3 regions of the Nocardioides ultimimeridianus genome follow, and region 3 is predicted to be linked to each of the others. Evidence: predicted binding sites of a transcription regulator. Region 3 holds the regulator's gene; each other region holds the start of a gene.
The links. The regulator LexA, encoded in region 3, represses DNA repair genes until DNA is damaged. The targets are predictions, from matches to a motif close to TCGAACANNTGTTCGA.

Region 1: a site for LexA is predicted at 1,803-1,818, ahead of recA (recombinase RecA). Genes of this name have one in related genera too.
Region 2: a site for LexA is predicted at 2,077-2,092, ahead of ACYU8V_RS18985 (alpha-ketoglutarate-dependent dioxygenase AlkB). Genes of this name have one in related genera too.

The regions. Positions count from the first base shown of each region.
Region 1 covers NZ_BAAHAB010000005.1:140,486-146,143, forward strand. The annotation lists gene ACYU8V_RS05935 (regulatory protein RecX) at 1-401, opposite strand, end outside; gene recA (recombinase RecA) at 603-1,646, opposite strand; gene ACYU8V_RS05945 (DUF3046 domain-containing protein) at 1,848-2,042, opposite strand; gene ACYU8V_RS05950 (DinB family protein) at 2,053-2,580, opposite strand; gene ACYU8V_RS05955 (ABC transporter permease) at 2,645-3,448, opposite strand; gene ACYU8V_RS05960 (ABC transporter permease) at 3,445-4,248, opposite strand; gene ACYU8V_RS05965 (ABC transporter ATP-binding protein) at 4,248-5,186, opposite strand; gene ACYU8V_RS05970 (HsdM family class I SAM-dependent methyltransferase) at 5,206-5,658, opposite strand, start outside.
Region 2 covers NZ_BAAHAB010000021.1:201,664-207,321, reverse strand. The annotation lists gene ACYU8V_RS18995 (3'(2'),5'-bisphosphate nucleotidase CysQ) at 1-500, shown strand, start outside; gene ACYU8V_RS18990 (hypothetical protein) at 540-1,358, shown strand; gene ACYU8V_RS18985 (alpha-ketoglutarate-dependent dioxygenase AlkB) at 1,442-2,056, opposite strand; gene ACYU8V_RS18980 (GntR family transcriptional regulator) at 2,189-2,881, shown strand; gene ACYU8V_RS18975 (HD domain-containing protein) at 2,856-3,500, opposite strand; gene ACYU8V_RS18970 (chorismate mutase) at 3,559-3,858, shown strand; gene lon (endopeptidase La) at 3,929-5,658, shown strand, end outside.
Region 3 covers NZ_BAAHAB010000003.1:25,024-30,681, reverse strand. The annotation lists gene ACYU8V_RS01265 (hypothetical protein) at 236-724, opposite strand; gene ACYU8V_RS01260 (LysM peptidoglycan-binding domain-containing protein) at 899-1,231, opposite strand; gene lexA (transcriptional repressor LexA) at 1,466-2,194, shown strand; gene ACYU8V_RS01250 (MXAN_6640 family putative metalloprotease) at 2,262-3,947, shown strand; gene ACYU8V_RS01245 (MXAN_6640 family putative metalloprotease) at 4,034-5,658, shown strand, end outside.

The sequences.
Region 1 (5,658 bases), on a different contig from region 3:
AGCCCGGCCATGGAGCGCAGCTTCTTGCGCACCAGCGCCCGGGCGGTCGCGGCCTCGTCGTCGCTGTCCACCTCCGCGAGCACGGTCCGCGTCGTCTCGTCGTCGATCCCCTTGCGCCGCAGCTCCTGTTGCAGAGCCGTGCGGGCGAGCCCGCGGGTGCGCTGCCGCGAGTCGACCCAGGCCCGGGCGAAGGCCTCGTCGTCGATCAGCCCGACCTCCTCGAACCGGTCGAGCAGCCGCACCGCGATCTCCTCCGGCACGTTCTTCTTCGCCAGCCGCTGCGCCAGCTCGTGCCGGCTCCGCGCCTGCCCGGTCAGCTGGTCGAGCAGGATCTTGCGCGCGACCGCCTCATGATCGGCCTCCGGAAGCTCTTCGGCCGTCCTCGTATCGAACTCGGTCACCACGAAATCTCCTCAAGGCTTGCCGCCAGACCATGGCAGGACCTACGAAAGACAACCGCGTGCGCGGCAGCGCGGCGCCGCCAGCGCCGGTTGCCGAGCCTGCGTCGGGCGATCCGGAGGGAGCGAGGAACGAGCGACCGGAGGGTCGAACGACGCGGGTGAGGCAAGGCGCTGATCAGCGGCGACGCGCTCGCGCGATGATCAGAACGAATCCACGCCAATCGGCTCGTCGGAGAGCTCGTCCTCGACCGTGGGCGTGACGCCGAGCTTCTCGAGGATCTTCTTCTCCAGCTCGTTGGCCAGGTCGGGGTTGTCCTTGAGGAAGGTGCGGGCGTTCTCCTTGCCCTGGCCGAGCTGGTCGCCCTCGTAGGTGTACCAAGCGCCGGCCTTGCGCACCAGGCCTGCCTCGACACCGACGTCGATCAGGCCGCCCTCGCGGGAGATGCCCTGGCCGTACATGATGTCGAACTCGGCCTGCTTGAACGGCGGCGCGACCTTGTTCTTGACGACCTTGACCCGGGTGCGGTTGCCGACCATGTCGGTGCCGTCCTTGAGGGTCTCGATCCGGCGCACGTCCAGGCGCACCGAGGAGTAGAACTTCAGTGCCCGGCCACCGGTGGTGGTCTCGGGCGAGCCGAACATGACGCCGATCTTCTCGCGGAGCTGGTTGATGAAGATGGCGGTGGTCTTGGACTGGTTGAGCGCACCGGTCATCTTGCGCAGCGCCTGGCTCATCAGGCGGGCCTGCAGGCCGACGTGGCTGTCGCCCATCTCGCCCTCGATCTCGGCGCGGGGCACGAGCGCGGCGACGGAGTCGATGACGATCAGGTCGAGGGCACCGGAGCGGATCAGCATGTCCGCGATCTCCAGCGCCTGCTCACCGGAGTCGGGCTGGCTGACCAGCAGCGCGTCGGTGTCGACGCCGAGGGCGCGGGCGTAGTCGGGGTCGAGGGCGTGCTCGGCGTCGATGAACGCCACGATGCCGCCGGCGCGCTGCGCGTTGGCGACCGCGTGCAGGGCCACCGTGGTCTTTCCGGAGGACTCCGGACCGTAGATCTCCACGACCCGGCCGCGCGGCAGGCCGCCGATGCCGAGTGCCACGTCCAGCGCGATGGCGCCGGTGGGGATCACGTCGAGGGGGGCACGGGTGTCGTCGCCCAGTCGCATGATCGAGCCCTTGCCGTAGGCCTTCTCGATGTTGAGCAGTGCGGTGTCCAGTGCCTTGAAGCGGTCGTCGCCAGCCATGGGAATCTCCTTGATTCGTCGTCGAGCCAGGTACATCGGCGACGCTAGAGCGAGGTCCCGACACAGCCTGGTCAGCCGGGTCGTGGTTGTGGACAAGCTCGTCCGACGTCGTACCTGTGGACAGGAAGTGGTCCCTGTCGTTACGCATGAGGCTAGACGAACATCTGTTCGATCTCCGGCAGGAGCGACCGGCGTGTCGCGTCAGCGTTCGGAGTCGGGCAGGTCGAGGACCTCCCAGACCGCGCGCCAGACCTCCTTGGGCGACCAGCCGTCGGCCAGGGCCTGCGCGGCGGTGCGGCCGTCGAGGGCGCGGATCACGATGGTGTCGGCCCAGGAGCGGGAGTAGGAGGCGCCCAGGTGGCGGTCCATCCGCTCCCAGAACTCGGTGTGGCGCATGCCCCCATCGTTACAGGGACAGCCGACGCAGGTCCCAGCGGTGGTGGACGACGTCGTGCAGGTGGTAGCGCCCCAGGGTGGTCACGGTGAAGACGCTGCCGTTGCTGCGGCGCCCGGGGCGCTGCCACTGCTCCCCCACCACGCGCTCGTACGCCGCAGCGGCAGCCTCCGCCGCGACGGCGAGCTCGGCCGCCACGACCGGCGCCCTCTGCAGGTCGTAGCGATCGGCGACGGCCGTCTCGTCCTGGTCCCAGTTCGCGAAGAGCGGGTTCTCCTCGGCGAGCATCAGCGCGAGGCGCTCGGCGAAGACGCGGTGCACGTCACGCACGTGGCAGGCGTACTCGACAGGCGACCACACGCCCGGCTCGGGGCGCTGCTCGACGCCGTCCTGCGCGAGCGCGCTCGCCCAGAAGCCGGCGTTCTCGCGGATCGCGGCGGCGATCGAGCCGACGTCGACCGCCCCGGCGTCGAAGCCGCACTCGGGGCAGGCCTTCTCGAGGACCCAGGTCCAGTCCTTGGTGTCGGGTGCGATCGTCATGCGCCCAGGATCGTCGACGGCAGGATCCGTGCGACACGAGATTCCCTGCCAACCACCCGGGAGATCAGGTCAGCAGCAGGGTCTCCAGGCGGCGGCGTACGACGGCGAAGCCGGCCAGGCCCAGCGCGACCAGGTAGACCACCGACACCAGCGAGGCCCAGCCGGGGGTGCCGAGGGTGAGCTCGCGGCACAGCACCACGCCCCGGTAGAGCGGCGTCGCCTCGACCACCCAGCGCAGCGCGCCGTGGTAGGTCGTGACCGGATAGAACGTGGCCGAGAACAGGAACAGCGGCAGCTGCACCAGGGTGATCTTGTCGAAGTCCTGGAAGCTGCGCATGTACGTCGTGGCCGCCATGCACACCGCGCTGGTGGCGAACCCGATCAGCAGCGCGGCCGGCAGCGCGAGCACGGCCCACCACGAGCTGATCAGGCCCATCGCGAGCATGACCAGCAGGAAGGCGGCGGCGTACGCGCCCCCACGGACCTGTCCCCAGGCGATCTCGCCGCGCGCAACGTCGGCGGGCGTGAGCGGCGTCGACAGCATCTGGTCGTAGAGCTTGACGTACTTGAGCTTGAAGAAGACGTTGTAGGAGGAGTCGATGAGCGCGCCGTTGAACGCCGAGGTCGCGAGCATCGCCGGCGCCACGAAGGCGCTGTAGGAGACGTGGTGGCCCTGGAAGGCGAAGCCGCCGATGAGCGCCCCGACGCCGATGCCGATCGAGAGCAGGTAGAAGAACGGCTCGAGGAAGCCGGTGAGGAACAGCTTCCAGGCGCGCCGGTAGACCACGTAGTTGCGGTAGACCAGCAGCCGCAGCGCGGCGAGCGGGCCGAGAGGCTGCGCGACCGCCCCCGGCGACAGGATGCTCATGCGATCATCCGCCTCTCCAGGCCGGAGACGGCCCAGCGCCAGCCGGTCGCGACCAGGCCCACCAGCACGGCGGCGTTCACCGCTGCGACCCACCAGGTGACGTGGTCGAGGGTGAGCATCCGGGACAGGTTGACGCCCTGCCACAGCGGCGTGCACCGCGCGATGGCCGCACCGACGTGGCCGAGGTTCGCGACGGGGAAGAACGCCCCGGAGAAGAGGAACAGCGGGAAGACCCCGAGCCGGAACAGCAGCCCGAAGCCCTCCTCGTTCTGCAACCGGGTGGACAGGCCGTAGACCCAGACCGCGAAGGCCATCCCGACAGCGACCTGGGTCAGCCAGGCGAGCACCGCACCCCACCAGGTCGCGTAGACGCCGAACGGCGCCATCACCAGCGAGTAGATCCCAGTCGCGGCCGCGACGTGCAGCGCGACGGTCGAGAGGTGGGCGCCGACGATGTGGCGCGCCTCGAGCGGCGTCGCGAACATGGCGCGGTACGTCGGGCGCCACTTGATCATCCCCATCACCGGGTACGTCGTCTCGCCGACCGCCAGCTGCATGGCGTGGGCCGCGATCAGGCCGGGCACCACGAACGCCAGGTAGGAGTGGGCGCCCTCGAGCCGGGCCGGGTCGACGTGGATGAAGCCGCCGAGCAGCACGCCCATCGCCAGGACGTAGAGGAACGGGCTGAGGAACGAGGTCGCGAGCACGCCGCGCCAGGTACGCCGCCAGAGGACGCCCCAGTAGTCGGCCTGGCGGAGCACGCCGTCGCGAAGCGGGAGCCCGCCGGTGGTCGAGGTCATCAGTCGACCAGGGTCCGTCCGGTCAGCCGGAGGAACACGTCCTCGAGGCTGGAGCGCCGGACCAGCGAGGCGACCGGCCGGAGCCCCCGCTCGAGGGCCGCGGCGAGCACGGCCTCGCCGTCCTCGGCGTACACCAGGATCCGGTCGGGCAGGACCTCCAGCCGGTCGCCGAGGTCGGCGATCTTCTCGGCGATGACGTCGTTGTCGTCGGCGCCCTCGCCGACGGGGAAGCGCAGCTCGGCGACCTCGCGCGTGGAGTAGCGCCGGATCAGGTCCAGCGGGGTGCCCTCGGCGACGATCAGGCCCTTGTCCATGACCACGAGCCGGTCGCACAGCTGCTCGGCCTCGTCCATGTAGTGGGTGGTGATGACCAGGGTGACGCCGGCCTGCTTGAGCCGGAACAGCTGGTCCCATAGCAGGTGGCGCGCCTGGGGGTCCAGGCCGGTGGTCGGCTCGTCGAGCAGGAGCAGGTCGGGGCGGTTGATCAGGCTGCGGGCGATCGTCAGTCGTCGCTTCATGCCGCCGGACAGCTCCTCCACCCGGTCCTTGGCCCGGTCGGTGAGCTTCGCGAACTCCAGCAGCTCCTCGGCGCGCTCCTTCACCACGGCGCGCGACAGGCCGAAGTAGCGGCCGTAGATGAAGAGGTTCTCGAACACGTTGAGCTCGGCGTCGAGGGTGTCCTCCTGCGGACACACGCCGATCCGCGCGCGGATCGCGGGACCGTCGACCGACGGATCCATGCCCAGGATGCGCAGCTCTCCGCCGCTGATCGGCGACACCGCGGCCACCATCCGCATCGTCGAGGACTTGCCGGCGCCGTTGGGTCCGAGGAAGCCGAACGCCTCGCCCTTGCGCACCGTGACGTCGATGCCCTTGACCGCCTCGAAGGCCCGCTGGCCCTCGCCGAAGGTCTTGCGCAGGCCCCGAGCCTCGATCATCGCGTCCACCCCTCCGAGACTAGAGGGAGCCACGGACAGCGCGGCGCAACCACCAGTCGACGAGTCCGGCGTCGTCGATGCCGTAGGCGTGGGTCATCACAGCGCCGATCTCCTCCAGGCCGGCACCGCCCGCCGCGAGTCCCGCGGCCTCGTCCCACGCGTCCGCGTCGGAGGGCAGCGGAAGTGCGGCAAGCTGCTTGGCACTCACCTTCACCGATCCGGGCGTGAGGCCGGTGCCGAGGTAGCGCGCGGCCGCGTGGGCGACCACCGGCGGAGCCAGGGTGACCGCGAGGAGCCGCCAGAGGTCCGCCGGCTCGTGGGGTACGACGGACACCACCGGCACCGACGGCAGCAGCTCGCCCGCGGGGTCGGCGACGGCCTCGATCACCCGGCCCTGCCCGGCGACGAGCAGCTTGGGGACCAGCCGCGTGCGCGCCCACGTCCGCAACGGCTCGGGCAGGTCGGCGGGGCG
Region 2 (5,658 bases), on a different contig from region 3:
CCCGGGAGTTCTCCGAGCCGCCGCGCGACGACTGGGCCGTGCACGTCGCGCTCTGGCAGGGCGGGGAGCTCGTGGCGGGCGCTGTCGCCCAGCCCGTGATCGGGGAGACCTTCAACACCGGCACCCCACCCGTCGTACCGGCGCGCACGTCGGCCCGGCCCCGCATCGCCGTCTCCCGCAGCCGGCCGCCGGCGTTCGTGGCGGCGCTCGCCGAGGAGCTCGACGCGGAGCTGGTCCCGATGGGCTCGGCGGGCGTGAAGATGATGTCGGTCGTGCGCGATGTGGCGGACGCCTACGTGCACGCGGGCGGTCAGTACGAGTGGGACTCGGCCGCCCCCGTCGCTGTCGCGCGCTCTGCCGGCCTGTTCACCTCGCGCGTCGACGGCAGCGAGCTGGTCTACAACCAGGACGACGTCTACCTCCCCGACGTCATCGTGTGCCGCCCGGAGCTGTCCGAGCAGATCCTGGCCTTCATCGCCCGGCACGGCACCGACGCCTGAGACCTGCGTCTCTTGAACCACCCGCGAGACTGGTAGGCGATGACGAAGCAGGACGACGCCCCGGCGAAGATCGACTGGCCGTCGGTCCTCGCGGGCGCCGGCGCCGCGGTCACCGTGGCGGTGCTGCTCTCGACCCTCGGCGCTGCCGGGACCCTCGTCGGCGCCGGGCTGGGCAGCGTCGTGGCCACGGTGAGCACCGCGCTCTACAAGCAGGCCCTCCAGTCCAGCCGGCGCAAGATGGCCGAGGTGCAGGCCACGGCGCTGCACCGTGTCGGCCAGGCCCAGCAGGAGGTACGCCGAGCGGCGGCCCGCTCCGACTCCCCGACCGTCGCCTCCGACCTCGCGCGCGCCGACGCCCATCTCGAAGGCGCGTCCTCCGAGCTCGACGACGGCACCGAGGAGGAGCCCGCGGAGCCCGCGCCGCTGTCCGTCGACCCCGCTCCGCCGGCCGCCCACGCGGCGCCGAGGAGGGGGCTGGCGACGCTTCCCTGGCGCCGGGTCGCCCTGCTCTCGGCCGCGGTCTTCGTGGTCGCGATGCTCGCGATCAGCGGCTTCGAGATGCTCGCCGGCAAGAGTGTGTCGTCGCTGACCGGCGGGACCACCACCGACAAGCGGACCTCGGTGACCGGCCTGTTCGGTGACACCACGGGCAGCCGGAAGCAGCCCGCCCCGACGCCGACGGTGACCGCGACCGTGACCACCACGGCGGTCCCGACCACGGCGGCGCCGACCCCGACGTCGAGCCCGACCGGTCAGACGTCGTCGACCGCGTCGCCGACCCCGACCGCCACACCGACGGAGACCGCGGTCTCCTCGACCTCGCCGTCGGCCACCGAGTCGGCCTCCCCGACGCCCTGACTCGGGGCCGTTCGCCTTGCCGCCACGCGAAGGTGCGCGGCAGCGCGGCGCCGCCGGCGCCGACGCGCTCGCGCAAATGAAAATCAGAAGACGTTCAGGGGGCGGAACTGGACCGAGATCCGCGGGCCGGCGGAGGCGACCTTCGGCACCGCGTGCTCCCAGGTGCGCTGGCAGCTGCCGCCCATCACGACGAGGTCGCCGTGGCCCATCTCGACGGCGATGCCCTCGCCACCGGAGCGCGGGCGCAGGCAGAGCCGCCGCGGGTCGCCCAGCGACACGATCGCGACCATGGTGTCCTGCGTCGAGCCGCGGCCGATCGTGTCGCCGTGCCACGCCACGCTGTCGCGGCCGTCGCGGTAGTAGCAGCAGCCGGCGGTGCGGAACGGTTCGCCGAGCTCCTCGGCGTACTGCTCGCTGAGGGCCTCGCGCGCCGTCGTCAGCATCGGGTGGGGGAGGTCCTCGCCGATCATGTAGGTGTGCACTAGGCGGGGTACGTCGACGACCCGGTCATACATCCGGCGGCGCTCCGCGCGCCACGGCACCTCCTGCACCATGCGGGCGAAGACCTCGTCGGCGTCGGGCAGCCAGGAGCGCGCGACGTCGACCCACGCACCGTCGCTCAGCGGCGTCCGGCCCAGCGTCGCGAAGCTCGGCCCGGCGGCCGGCTCGGCCGCGAACAGCGTCGACTGGAAGTCCATGCATCCACGGTAACACCGGATCGAACAGATGTTCGGCAGCCGCTGCATGGCAAAGAAAATCCGATTCCCGGGATCGGCCGGTTGGCCGCGCCCTAACCTGCGAGGAGAAGAACCGGACTGGGGGCAGTTGGTGTGAGCATCGCGCTGAAGCACGTGACCATCAGGGAGTACGTGCGCGCCCTGGTGGCCGAGAGCTCGCCCGGAGCAGCGGCACCGTCCGAGCGTGACCTGGTCGATCGCTTCGGCGTCGCCCGCATGACGGTCCGGCACGCGCTGGACGCCCTGGTCGCCGAGGGCGTCCTGGAGCGCTTCCCCGGGCGTGGCACCTTCGTGGCGCGACCGCGCCGGGTCCGCTCGCGGGTGTCCGGGTTCAGCGAGGACCTCGAGCGCCGCGGCCTCCTCGCCGAGTCGCGCAGCATCATGGCCGCGCGCTGCCCGGCGCCCACGCGGGTCGCGCAGGCGCTCGACGTCGAGCCCGGCAGCTCGGTGATCCGGTGGCGCCGGCTACGGCTGGCCGACGGGCGCCCGGTCTGCATCACCGACACCTTCCTCAACGAGCACCTGGTCCCGCAGTTCCTGGACGGCGAGCTCCCCAGCAGCCTGTACGCCGAGCTCGCCCGCCGCGGCCACCGCCCGACCTGGGCCGAGGACGCGATCAGCGCCGCCGTCGCCTCGCCGGAGGAGGCGCGGCTGCTCGAGATCGAGCCGGGCGCGGCCGTGCTGCGCCACTCACGCCGCGCGCTGTGGGGTGAGCGGCCGATCGAGCTGTCCCGCACCACCTACCGCGGCGACGGGCACGTCATCTCGCTGCAGTTCGAGGCCTAGCCGCCGCGAGCTCGCCGAGCTCGGCCGCGATGTTGCCGCGCGCCGCGGCCTCCCAGAGGCGGCCGGCCGCCTCGGTGCGGAACAGGGCCGGCCGGTCGAGCAGGTCGGCGAGCAGATCGGCGCGGCCCGCGGCGAAGACCTCGTCGGACAGATGGGCGTACTCCCGGCGGACGTTGGCGGCGTACGCCGCGTAGTCGGCAGCCGGCAGCGCGAGCACCCCGAGGTCGGCGTCGGACAGCGCGGCGCCGTTGGTGTCCTCGGGGTCGGGCCGGTGCGACTCGGTGAGCCGGACCAGGCGCGCGACCTCGGCGACGGTCGCCGCGTCGACGTACGCCGGCAGCGCGACCTCCGCCCAGGCGGCCGAGCGCTCTTCGGCGTCCCGCTCGCCGTCGTACACGGCGTCGTGGAACCACGCGGCCAGGCGGGTGGGGAGCGGGTCGAAGGCGACACCGTGCGCCGCGAGCTCGTCGAGGCGGACCAGCACCTCCCGCAGGTGCCGCCGGTCGTGGTAGGCCCGCCCCGGCTCGTCGTACGCCGCCAGCAGCTCCTCGCGCAGCGCCTCGGCATCGCTCAGCGGCCACGCGATCGGGGGATGGATATCGCGATGATGGTCCTCCATCCGGACATTGAAGCCCACGCGGTGCCCGGGTGGGGAGGGTTGGGGCAGGATTGTCCCCATGACTGAGGACCCCCGCGCCGAGCTGCTCCGGCTCCGGTCGAGCATCGACAACCTCGACGCCGCCCTGGTGCATCTGCTCGCCGAGCGGTTCAAGTGCACCGAGCAGGTCGGTCGCCTCAAGGCGCGTGCGGGCATGCCGCCGGCCGACCCGGGGCGCGAGGCGGTGCAGATCGCGCGGCTGCGCTCGATGGCGGAGACCTCGGGCCTCGACCCGCGCTTCGCCGAGCAGATCCTCGGCGTGATCATCGCCGAGGTGATCCGCAACCACGAGCAGTTCGCGGAGTCCAACGGCGCCTGAGCCGCCGGTCCGGCGGTTCGCCCTCCGCGAACGACGGAACACCCGCCCGCCCGCGGGCATTGGACCGGGCATGACGAACCCGATCCAGCTTCCGGTGCTGTTCCTCTCCGATGTGGTGGTGCTTCCCGGGATGGTGGTCCGGGTCGAGCTCGACGAGCCCGCCCGCGCCGCCATCGACGCCGCCCAGGCGGCCTCCCGCGAGAGCGGCGCCCCCACCCGCGTCCTGGTGGCCCCGCGCCTCGAGGACCACCGCTACGCGTCGTACGGCGTCGTGGCGACCGTCGAGAAGGTCGGCCGGTTCTCCGGCGGGGAGCCCGCCGCGGTGCTCAAGGCCGACGCCCGCGCCCGCATCGGCAGCGGGGTCAGCGGCCCCGGCGCCGCGCTGTGGGTCGAGGTCGAGGAGGTCGGCGGCGGCACGATCGACGACGACGTCCGTGCCCTCGCCGACGACTACCGCAAGCTCGTCGTCGGGCTGCTGCAGCGGCGCGAGGCGTGGCCGATCGCCGACCAGGTCAGCCGCATCGACGACCCCGAGACGCTCGCGGACACGGCCGGGTACGCGCCGTACCTCTCCGACGACCGCAAGCGGCAGCTCCTCGAGACCCCCTCGGTCCGTGAGCGGCTCGAGCTGCTGCTGGAGTGGACCCGCGACTTCGTCGCGGAGTCGGAGGTCAGCGACAAGATCGACGCCGACGTGCGCGAGTCGCTGGAGAAGAGCCAGCGCGAGTACGTCCTGCGCCAGCAGCTCGCGGCGATCCGCAAGGAGCTGGGCGAGGGCGACCCCGACGGCGGCGACGACTACCGCGCGCGGGTCGAGGCGGCCGACGTCCCGGACGCCGTGCGCGAGGCGCTGCTGCGCGAGGTCGACAAGCTGGAGCGGTCCAGCGACCAGAACCCCGAGGCCGGCTGGATCCGCACCTGGCTCGACACCGTCCTCGACCTGCCGTGGAACGTCACGACCGAGGACGACACCGACGTGGTCGCCGCCCGCGCCGTGCTCGACGCGGACCACCACGGCCTGGACGAGGTGAAGGACCGGATCACCGAGTACCTCGCCGTCCGCGCCCGCCGCGCGGAGCGCGGCCTGGAGGTCGTCGGCGGCCGCGGCTCCGGCGCGGTGATCCTGCTGGCCGGTCCTCCGGGAGTGGGCAAGACGTCGCTCGGCGAGTCGGTGGCGCGCGCCCTCGGACGGAAGTTCGTCCGCGTCGCCCTCGGCGGCGTGCGCGACGAGGCCGAGATCCGCGGCCACCGCAGGACGTACGTCGGGGCGCTGCCCGGCCGCGTCGTGCGGGCCGTCAAGGAGGCCGGCTCGATGAACCCGGTCGTGCTGCTCGACGAGGTCGACAAGGTGGGCTCCGACTACCGCGGCGACCCTGCCGCGGCGCTGCTCGAGGTCCTGGACCCCGCGCAGAACCACACCTTCCGCGACCACTACCTCGAGCTCGACCTCGACCTGTCCGACGTGCTGTTCATCGCCACCGCGAACGATGTTGGCTCGATCCCGGCGGCCCTGCTGGACCGGATGGAGCTCGTCGCCCTGGACGGCTACACCGAGGAGGACAAGGTCGCGATCGCCCGCGACTTCCTGGTCCCGCGGCAGCTGGAGCGGGCCGCGCTGTCCACCGACGAGGTGACGATCACTGACGAGGCGCTGCGCGAGATCGCGGCCAACTACACCCGGGAGGCCGGCGTGCGCCAGGTGGAGCGGCTGCTCGCCAAGGCCTTCCGCAAGGCGACCGCCCGCCTCGCGACCGGCGATGTGGACACTGTCCACATCGGTGTCGACGAGCTGAAGGACCT
Region 3 (5,658 bases):
ACCGGCTGGCAGGCCCCCGCGGAACCAGGCGCGCACACCTCGCTCACCCCGACGACATCGACCGAAGTCCCAACAGGGGCGCTGCCGCCGTGCGAGCGGTCCTGACACTCGACCGCTGCAGCGATGAGGGTCGCGCCCCCTGCACACGATCCACCGCCGCGAGCCTGGGCCGGAGTGTCGACGAAGAAGAAGCTCACGTAGACGACCAACAGCACGGCGACACCGCGACGCAGCATCACTTCACGACCCGAATGAGCGTGGCGACCCGCAACCCGTCGCCCTGCTTGACCAAGGTGATCTCCAACATCGTCGGACCACCCGGGAACGACCCTTTGACGGTGCCGGACTGATCGACGATCCGACTCGGGCGACTCACCGTTCGGACGTGCCACCTGCCCGAGGCCGCGCGACCGATCGACACGATTCTCGACTGCCCGCCGACGACCTTCCGGCCCGCCGCGTACACCGCTTTCACCACTTCAGCGGCGACAGAGCAGCTCTTGCACCTTCGCAAGTTCATCCGCTGCCATGCCGCCGGGTTGCCGGTGCGCTCCATGGCATCCATCGCGTGCACCCACCGCCGCAGGAACTCCTGCGGGGTCTCGACCGCGGCAGCGGTCGTGGTGGGCGGGGAGACGGTGGGGCTGGGCGAGAACCGGGGCTGCGGGTCTCCCCCGCACCCGACCAGCAGCAACAGCAGGACGGCGATGCCGACGTACTTCATGGAACCCTCCCGAGGCGGATTGCCCAGAACGTACGCCGAAGGCACCCCGCCCGGCCACCCTCGGCCCGCCGCCCTGTGGAGGAACAGCGCGAGGGGCCCGATCCGCGCAGGATCGGGCCCCTCGTCTTCCCCTACGTCCGCCGGGGTCGAGGCGACGGACGAGCTGGTCGTGCCTCAGTTGGGCACGCGGATCTGCTGACCGACGTAGACCATGCCGTCGTCGATCGGGTTGAGGTCCTCGAGGCGCTGCACCATGTCACCGGTCTGCGTGCCGTGGGCCGCGGCGGCGTCGCCGGCGATGTCCCACAGCGTGTCGCCGGGCTGGACGGTGACCAGGTGGACGTCGGGCGTCCCGGAGTGGCTGCCGGCGGCCGAGGCGGAGGCGACCATCAGGGCGACCGCGAGCACCGCCAGCAGCGAGAGCGCGAGGACCACGAGCCGGCCGCGGCGGGTGAGCCGCACCTGCGGGCGGGAGACGTACGCGGGGCTGAAGCTGATGGTGCTCATGGTGACCTCCGGGGAAGGGGTTGCTGGTCGGTGTGCCCTCACTCTGACCGAGGCCGCCGACACAACTTCTGGGCCCGGCTTCGATCAGACGTTCGATCGAACACATGGACGAGCATAGAACACGCATTCGACACAATCGCGGCATTTCGTCGCACGCGTGTTCGACGGCGTGTCGCGACACGCCGGATCGAACACCTGTTTGAGATCCGGGGTGATCGGGGTTACGTTCGACCCATGACCAAGAAGGCTGTTCGCCCCGTGAGTGAGCTCCCCGACGGTCCGCCCGACGGCACGGGCCTCACCCCACGCCAGCAGCGGATCCTGACCACGATCAAGAAGGCCATCGACAAGCGCGGCTACCCGCCGAGCATGCGCGAGATCGGCGAGGCGGTGGGCCTGACCAGCACCTCCAGCGTCGCCCACCAGCTGCGCCAGCTCGAGGCCAAGGGGTTCGTACGCCGCGACCCCCACCTGCCCCGCGCCATCGAGGTGTTCCTCCCCGAGACCCTGATGAAGCGACGCCCGCTCAGCGGCATGACCCAGGCCGAGTCGGAGTACGACGAGACCGCCATCAACGACTCCGCGCCCGCCCCGAGCAACGTTCCGCTGGTCGGCCGGATCGCCGCCGGCGGACCGATCCTCGCCGAGGAGCGGGTCGAGGACGTCTTCCCGCTGCCGAAGCAGCTGGTCGGCGACGGCCAGCTGTTCCTGCTGGAGGTCAGCGGCGAGTCGATGATCGACGCCGCGATCTGCAACGGCGACTACGTCGTCATCCGCCAGCAGGCCACCGCCGAGAACGGCGAGATCGTCGCCGCGATGATCGACGGCGAGGCCACCGTGAAGACCTTCCAGCGCAAGAACGGCCAGGTGTGGCTGCTGCCGCACAACCCGGCCTTCGAGCCGATCGACGGCACCCACGCCACGATCCTGGGCAAGGTCACCGCCGTGCTCCGCAAGGTCTGACGCCGACGCCGCGCTTCTTTGCCTCTCCCGGGTCCGCCCGGGGATGCCGATCCCCTAGATTCAGCAGGTGATCCGCATCTCCGGACGGGCCCGCGTCCTTTCCCTGGTCATCACCGCGTCGCTCGCGGGCCTCGGCGTCACCGGTGCGAGCCAGCCGGCCCACGCCTCCCCGGCCACCGCCGCGATCCACCAGCCTCCGACGACGACCCGGGCGCAGGCCGCCGCCGAGCTGTCCCGGGCCGAGTCCCTCTTCGGAGGGAGCCGGGCCGCGTCCCGCCTCGCGCAGAGGCACGAGGACGCCACCCTGCTGTTGCGCGACCTGCGGGCCGCCTATCCCGCGCTGTCCCCCGATCAGCGCACCCAGGCCGACCGGATCCTTGCGCGGCCGGGGCCCTCCGACAGCGACCCCGACTTCCCGGTGGTCTACACCGGCACCGAGCACGAGGAGTGCAGCACCAGGCTTCCCCTCTGCGTGCACTACGACCTGTCGACCGAGGACAGCACCAACGGCGTCGACCCCACGGACGGTGGCGACACGAACAAGGATCCCGACTACGTCGACGAGGTGCTCGCGACGATGGAGCACGTCTGGGACACCTACGCCGCCGCCGGCTACCGGATGCCGCTCGTCGACTCCGCCAGCGCCGACAACGGCAGCCTGGGCGGCATGAACGCCGACCAGACCGACATCTACCTGGGCGAGCTCTCCCGCTACCACCTCTACGGCTTCTGCACGAGCGACGACCCCGCGCTGAACACCGGGTACGCCGGATCGGCGTACTGCGTCCTCGACAACGACTACGCCCCGGCCCAGTACCCCGGTCACACCCAGCTGGAGAACCTCGAGGTGACCGCCGCCCACGAGTTCTTCCACGCGGTGCAGTTCAGCTACGACTTCTTCGAGGACCCCTGGATCATGGAGGCGACCGCCACCTGGGCCGAGGACGAGCTGTACACCTCGATCAACGACAACATGCAGTACCTGTCCTATGGCGCCGACCCGATCCGCAACCCCTCCCTGCCCCTGGACACCAACGGCGACGTCAACCTGCACTGGTACGGCACCTGGATCTTCTTCCGGTTCCTGACCGAGCGCCTGGTGACCGAGAAGTCCGGTGCGCTGCCGCTGCTGATCCGCCAGATCTGGCAACGCCTGGACGCCAGCCCGGGTGCGCCGGACATGTACTCCATCAAGGGGGTCAGGAGCGCGCTCGCCGCGCACCACATCGACCTCACCCGCGCCCTGAGCAGGTTCGACCTCGCGGCCCGTCACCCCACGAGGTACTTCAGTGAGGCGGCGGCCAACCAGTACCCCAGCGCGCCGGTCGCGACCAGCTCCTCGGTCGGGCCCGGCCACCTCAGCTGGTCGACCTCCTTCCGGCTCCTGCACCTGAGCTACCGGGTGCTCCGGCTCACCCCGAAGGCCGGCACCGGCAGTGCCTGGCACCTGCGCCTCCACCTGGACCTTCCGGCGAAGACGCGTGGTGCGGCGGCGACGCTGTGGATCAACGCGGCCTCCGGCGGCACCTCCTCGCGGCTGATCGCGCTCTCCTCGACGGGCGATGCGACCATCCGCATCCCGTTCGGCTCCGCGACCGTGCGGAACGTCGAGGTCGAGGTGGTCAATGCGTCTCCGCGCTTCAGCACCTGCTGGAACGGCTACAGCAGCGCGACCTACTACAGCTGCTACGCCCAGCACGGCACCGACGACAACCTCCCGAACGCGGTGCGGGCCACGGCGTACCGGAGCTGAGCCCGCGACTTTTCGGGGCGCGCCCCACGCTCACGTAGGGTCGTCGGGTACGTGCTCTGTCCGGTCAGTCGAAAGTCGAAGGTTCCATGCTCCGCAGCAGCAGGCCTGTTCTCGGGCTTCTCCTCGCCATCACGCTCGCCGGGTCACTGGCTCTGGTCTCGCCGGGGGCCCAGGCGGCGCCGGCCGCGAGCCACGCCTCCGACCCGAGCCCGCGCGCCCTGCTGCACCGCGCGCAGCACGCGCTGGACCGGGTGCAGCAGATCTTCTCCGCCACCGGTACGACGGTCCGCGGCGACGCGACCATCGCGCTGCGCAACCTGGCCGAGACCAAGAGCGCGCTGCCGCCGAGCCAGCAGCGCGAGGCCGAGCGGTACTTCGCCCGGCCGACCGCCAGCAGCTCCAACTGCCCCGGCGACTACGCCTGCTACAAGTCCACGGCGAAGCGCTACGAGCTGTGCAACTCCCGGATCTGCGTGCACTACGTGCGCCAGGGCACCGGCCCGAAGCGCGACAACACCAACGGGGTCGACCCCGAGGACAACGGCCGGTCCGGACGCTGGAGCGGCCGGGCGCACAACGGCGTGCCCGACATGGTCGAGTTCACCCTCCACCAGCTGACCCGCATCGACTCCGTCTACCGCAAGGCCGGCTACCGCTCGACCCGCGGCGACGGCCGCATCGGGGGCGACTCGCGTCGTGACATCTACCTCGGCAACATCGGGTCCAAGGGCCTCTACGGCTACTGCACCTCCGACGACCCGAAGCTGGCGTACGACGCGTCGGGCACCAACCACCCGGCCGTGTCGGCGTACTGCGTGCTCGACAACAACTACAGCCACAGCGAGTTCCCCTACCACTCCCCGCGGCAGAACCTCGAGGTCACCGCGGCGCACGAGTACTTCCACGCGGTCCAGTTCGCCTACGACTTCGACGAGGACTCCTGGATGATGGAGGCCACCGCGACCTGGGCCGAGGACGAGCTCTACACGAAGATCAACGACAACCGCGGCTACCTGCCCTACGGCCCGATGGGCAAGCCCACGGTCAGCCTGGACGCCTACTCCAACTCCAGCGGCAGCGCGGCCTACCTGCACCAGTACGGCACCTGGATCTTCTTCCGCTACCTCACCGAGCACTACCCGACCAAGCAGGGCATCCTGCCGACGTTGGTACGCCGGATCTGGGGCCTGTCGATCGGCAAGAGCGGCTATTCCGTCGAGGCCATCAAGCAGGCGCTCATCGAGCGCGGCACCAGCCTGGACACCGAGTTCGCGCGGTTCGTGGTCGCCAACCGGCGACCGGGCGCCTACTACCACGAGGGCGGCTCCTACACCGCCACGAAGCTGGCCGGGTCGAACACGCTCGCCCCGGGTCTGCTCGGCAACACGGCCACGAAGTCGCCCAACCTCCCGCACCTGAGCTCGGCGACGTACCGCTTCCTGCCGGGGACCGGGGCGACCAGCCTCGACCTCACGACCACCGGCAGCACCGGCTCCGACGTCGAGGCCGCGATCGTGGTCCACACCAAGGACGGCAAGTACTCCCGCACCGTGGTCCCGGCGAGCACCACCGCGCGGACCGTGACCTTCGACCCGGCGACCGTCGCTTGGGTGGAGGTGTCGCTGATCAACGCCGGCACCCGCTACACCTGCTGGAACCGCACGACCGGCTTCTGGATGTACACCTGCCAGGGCACCTCCAAGGACGACAG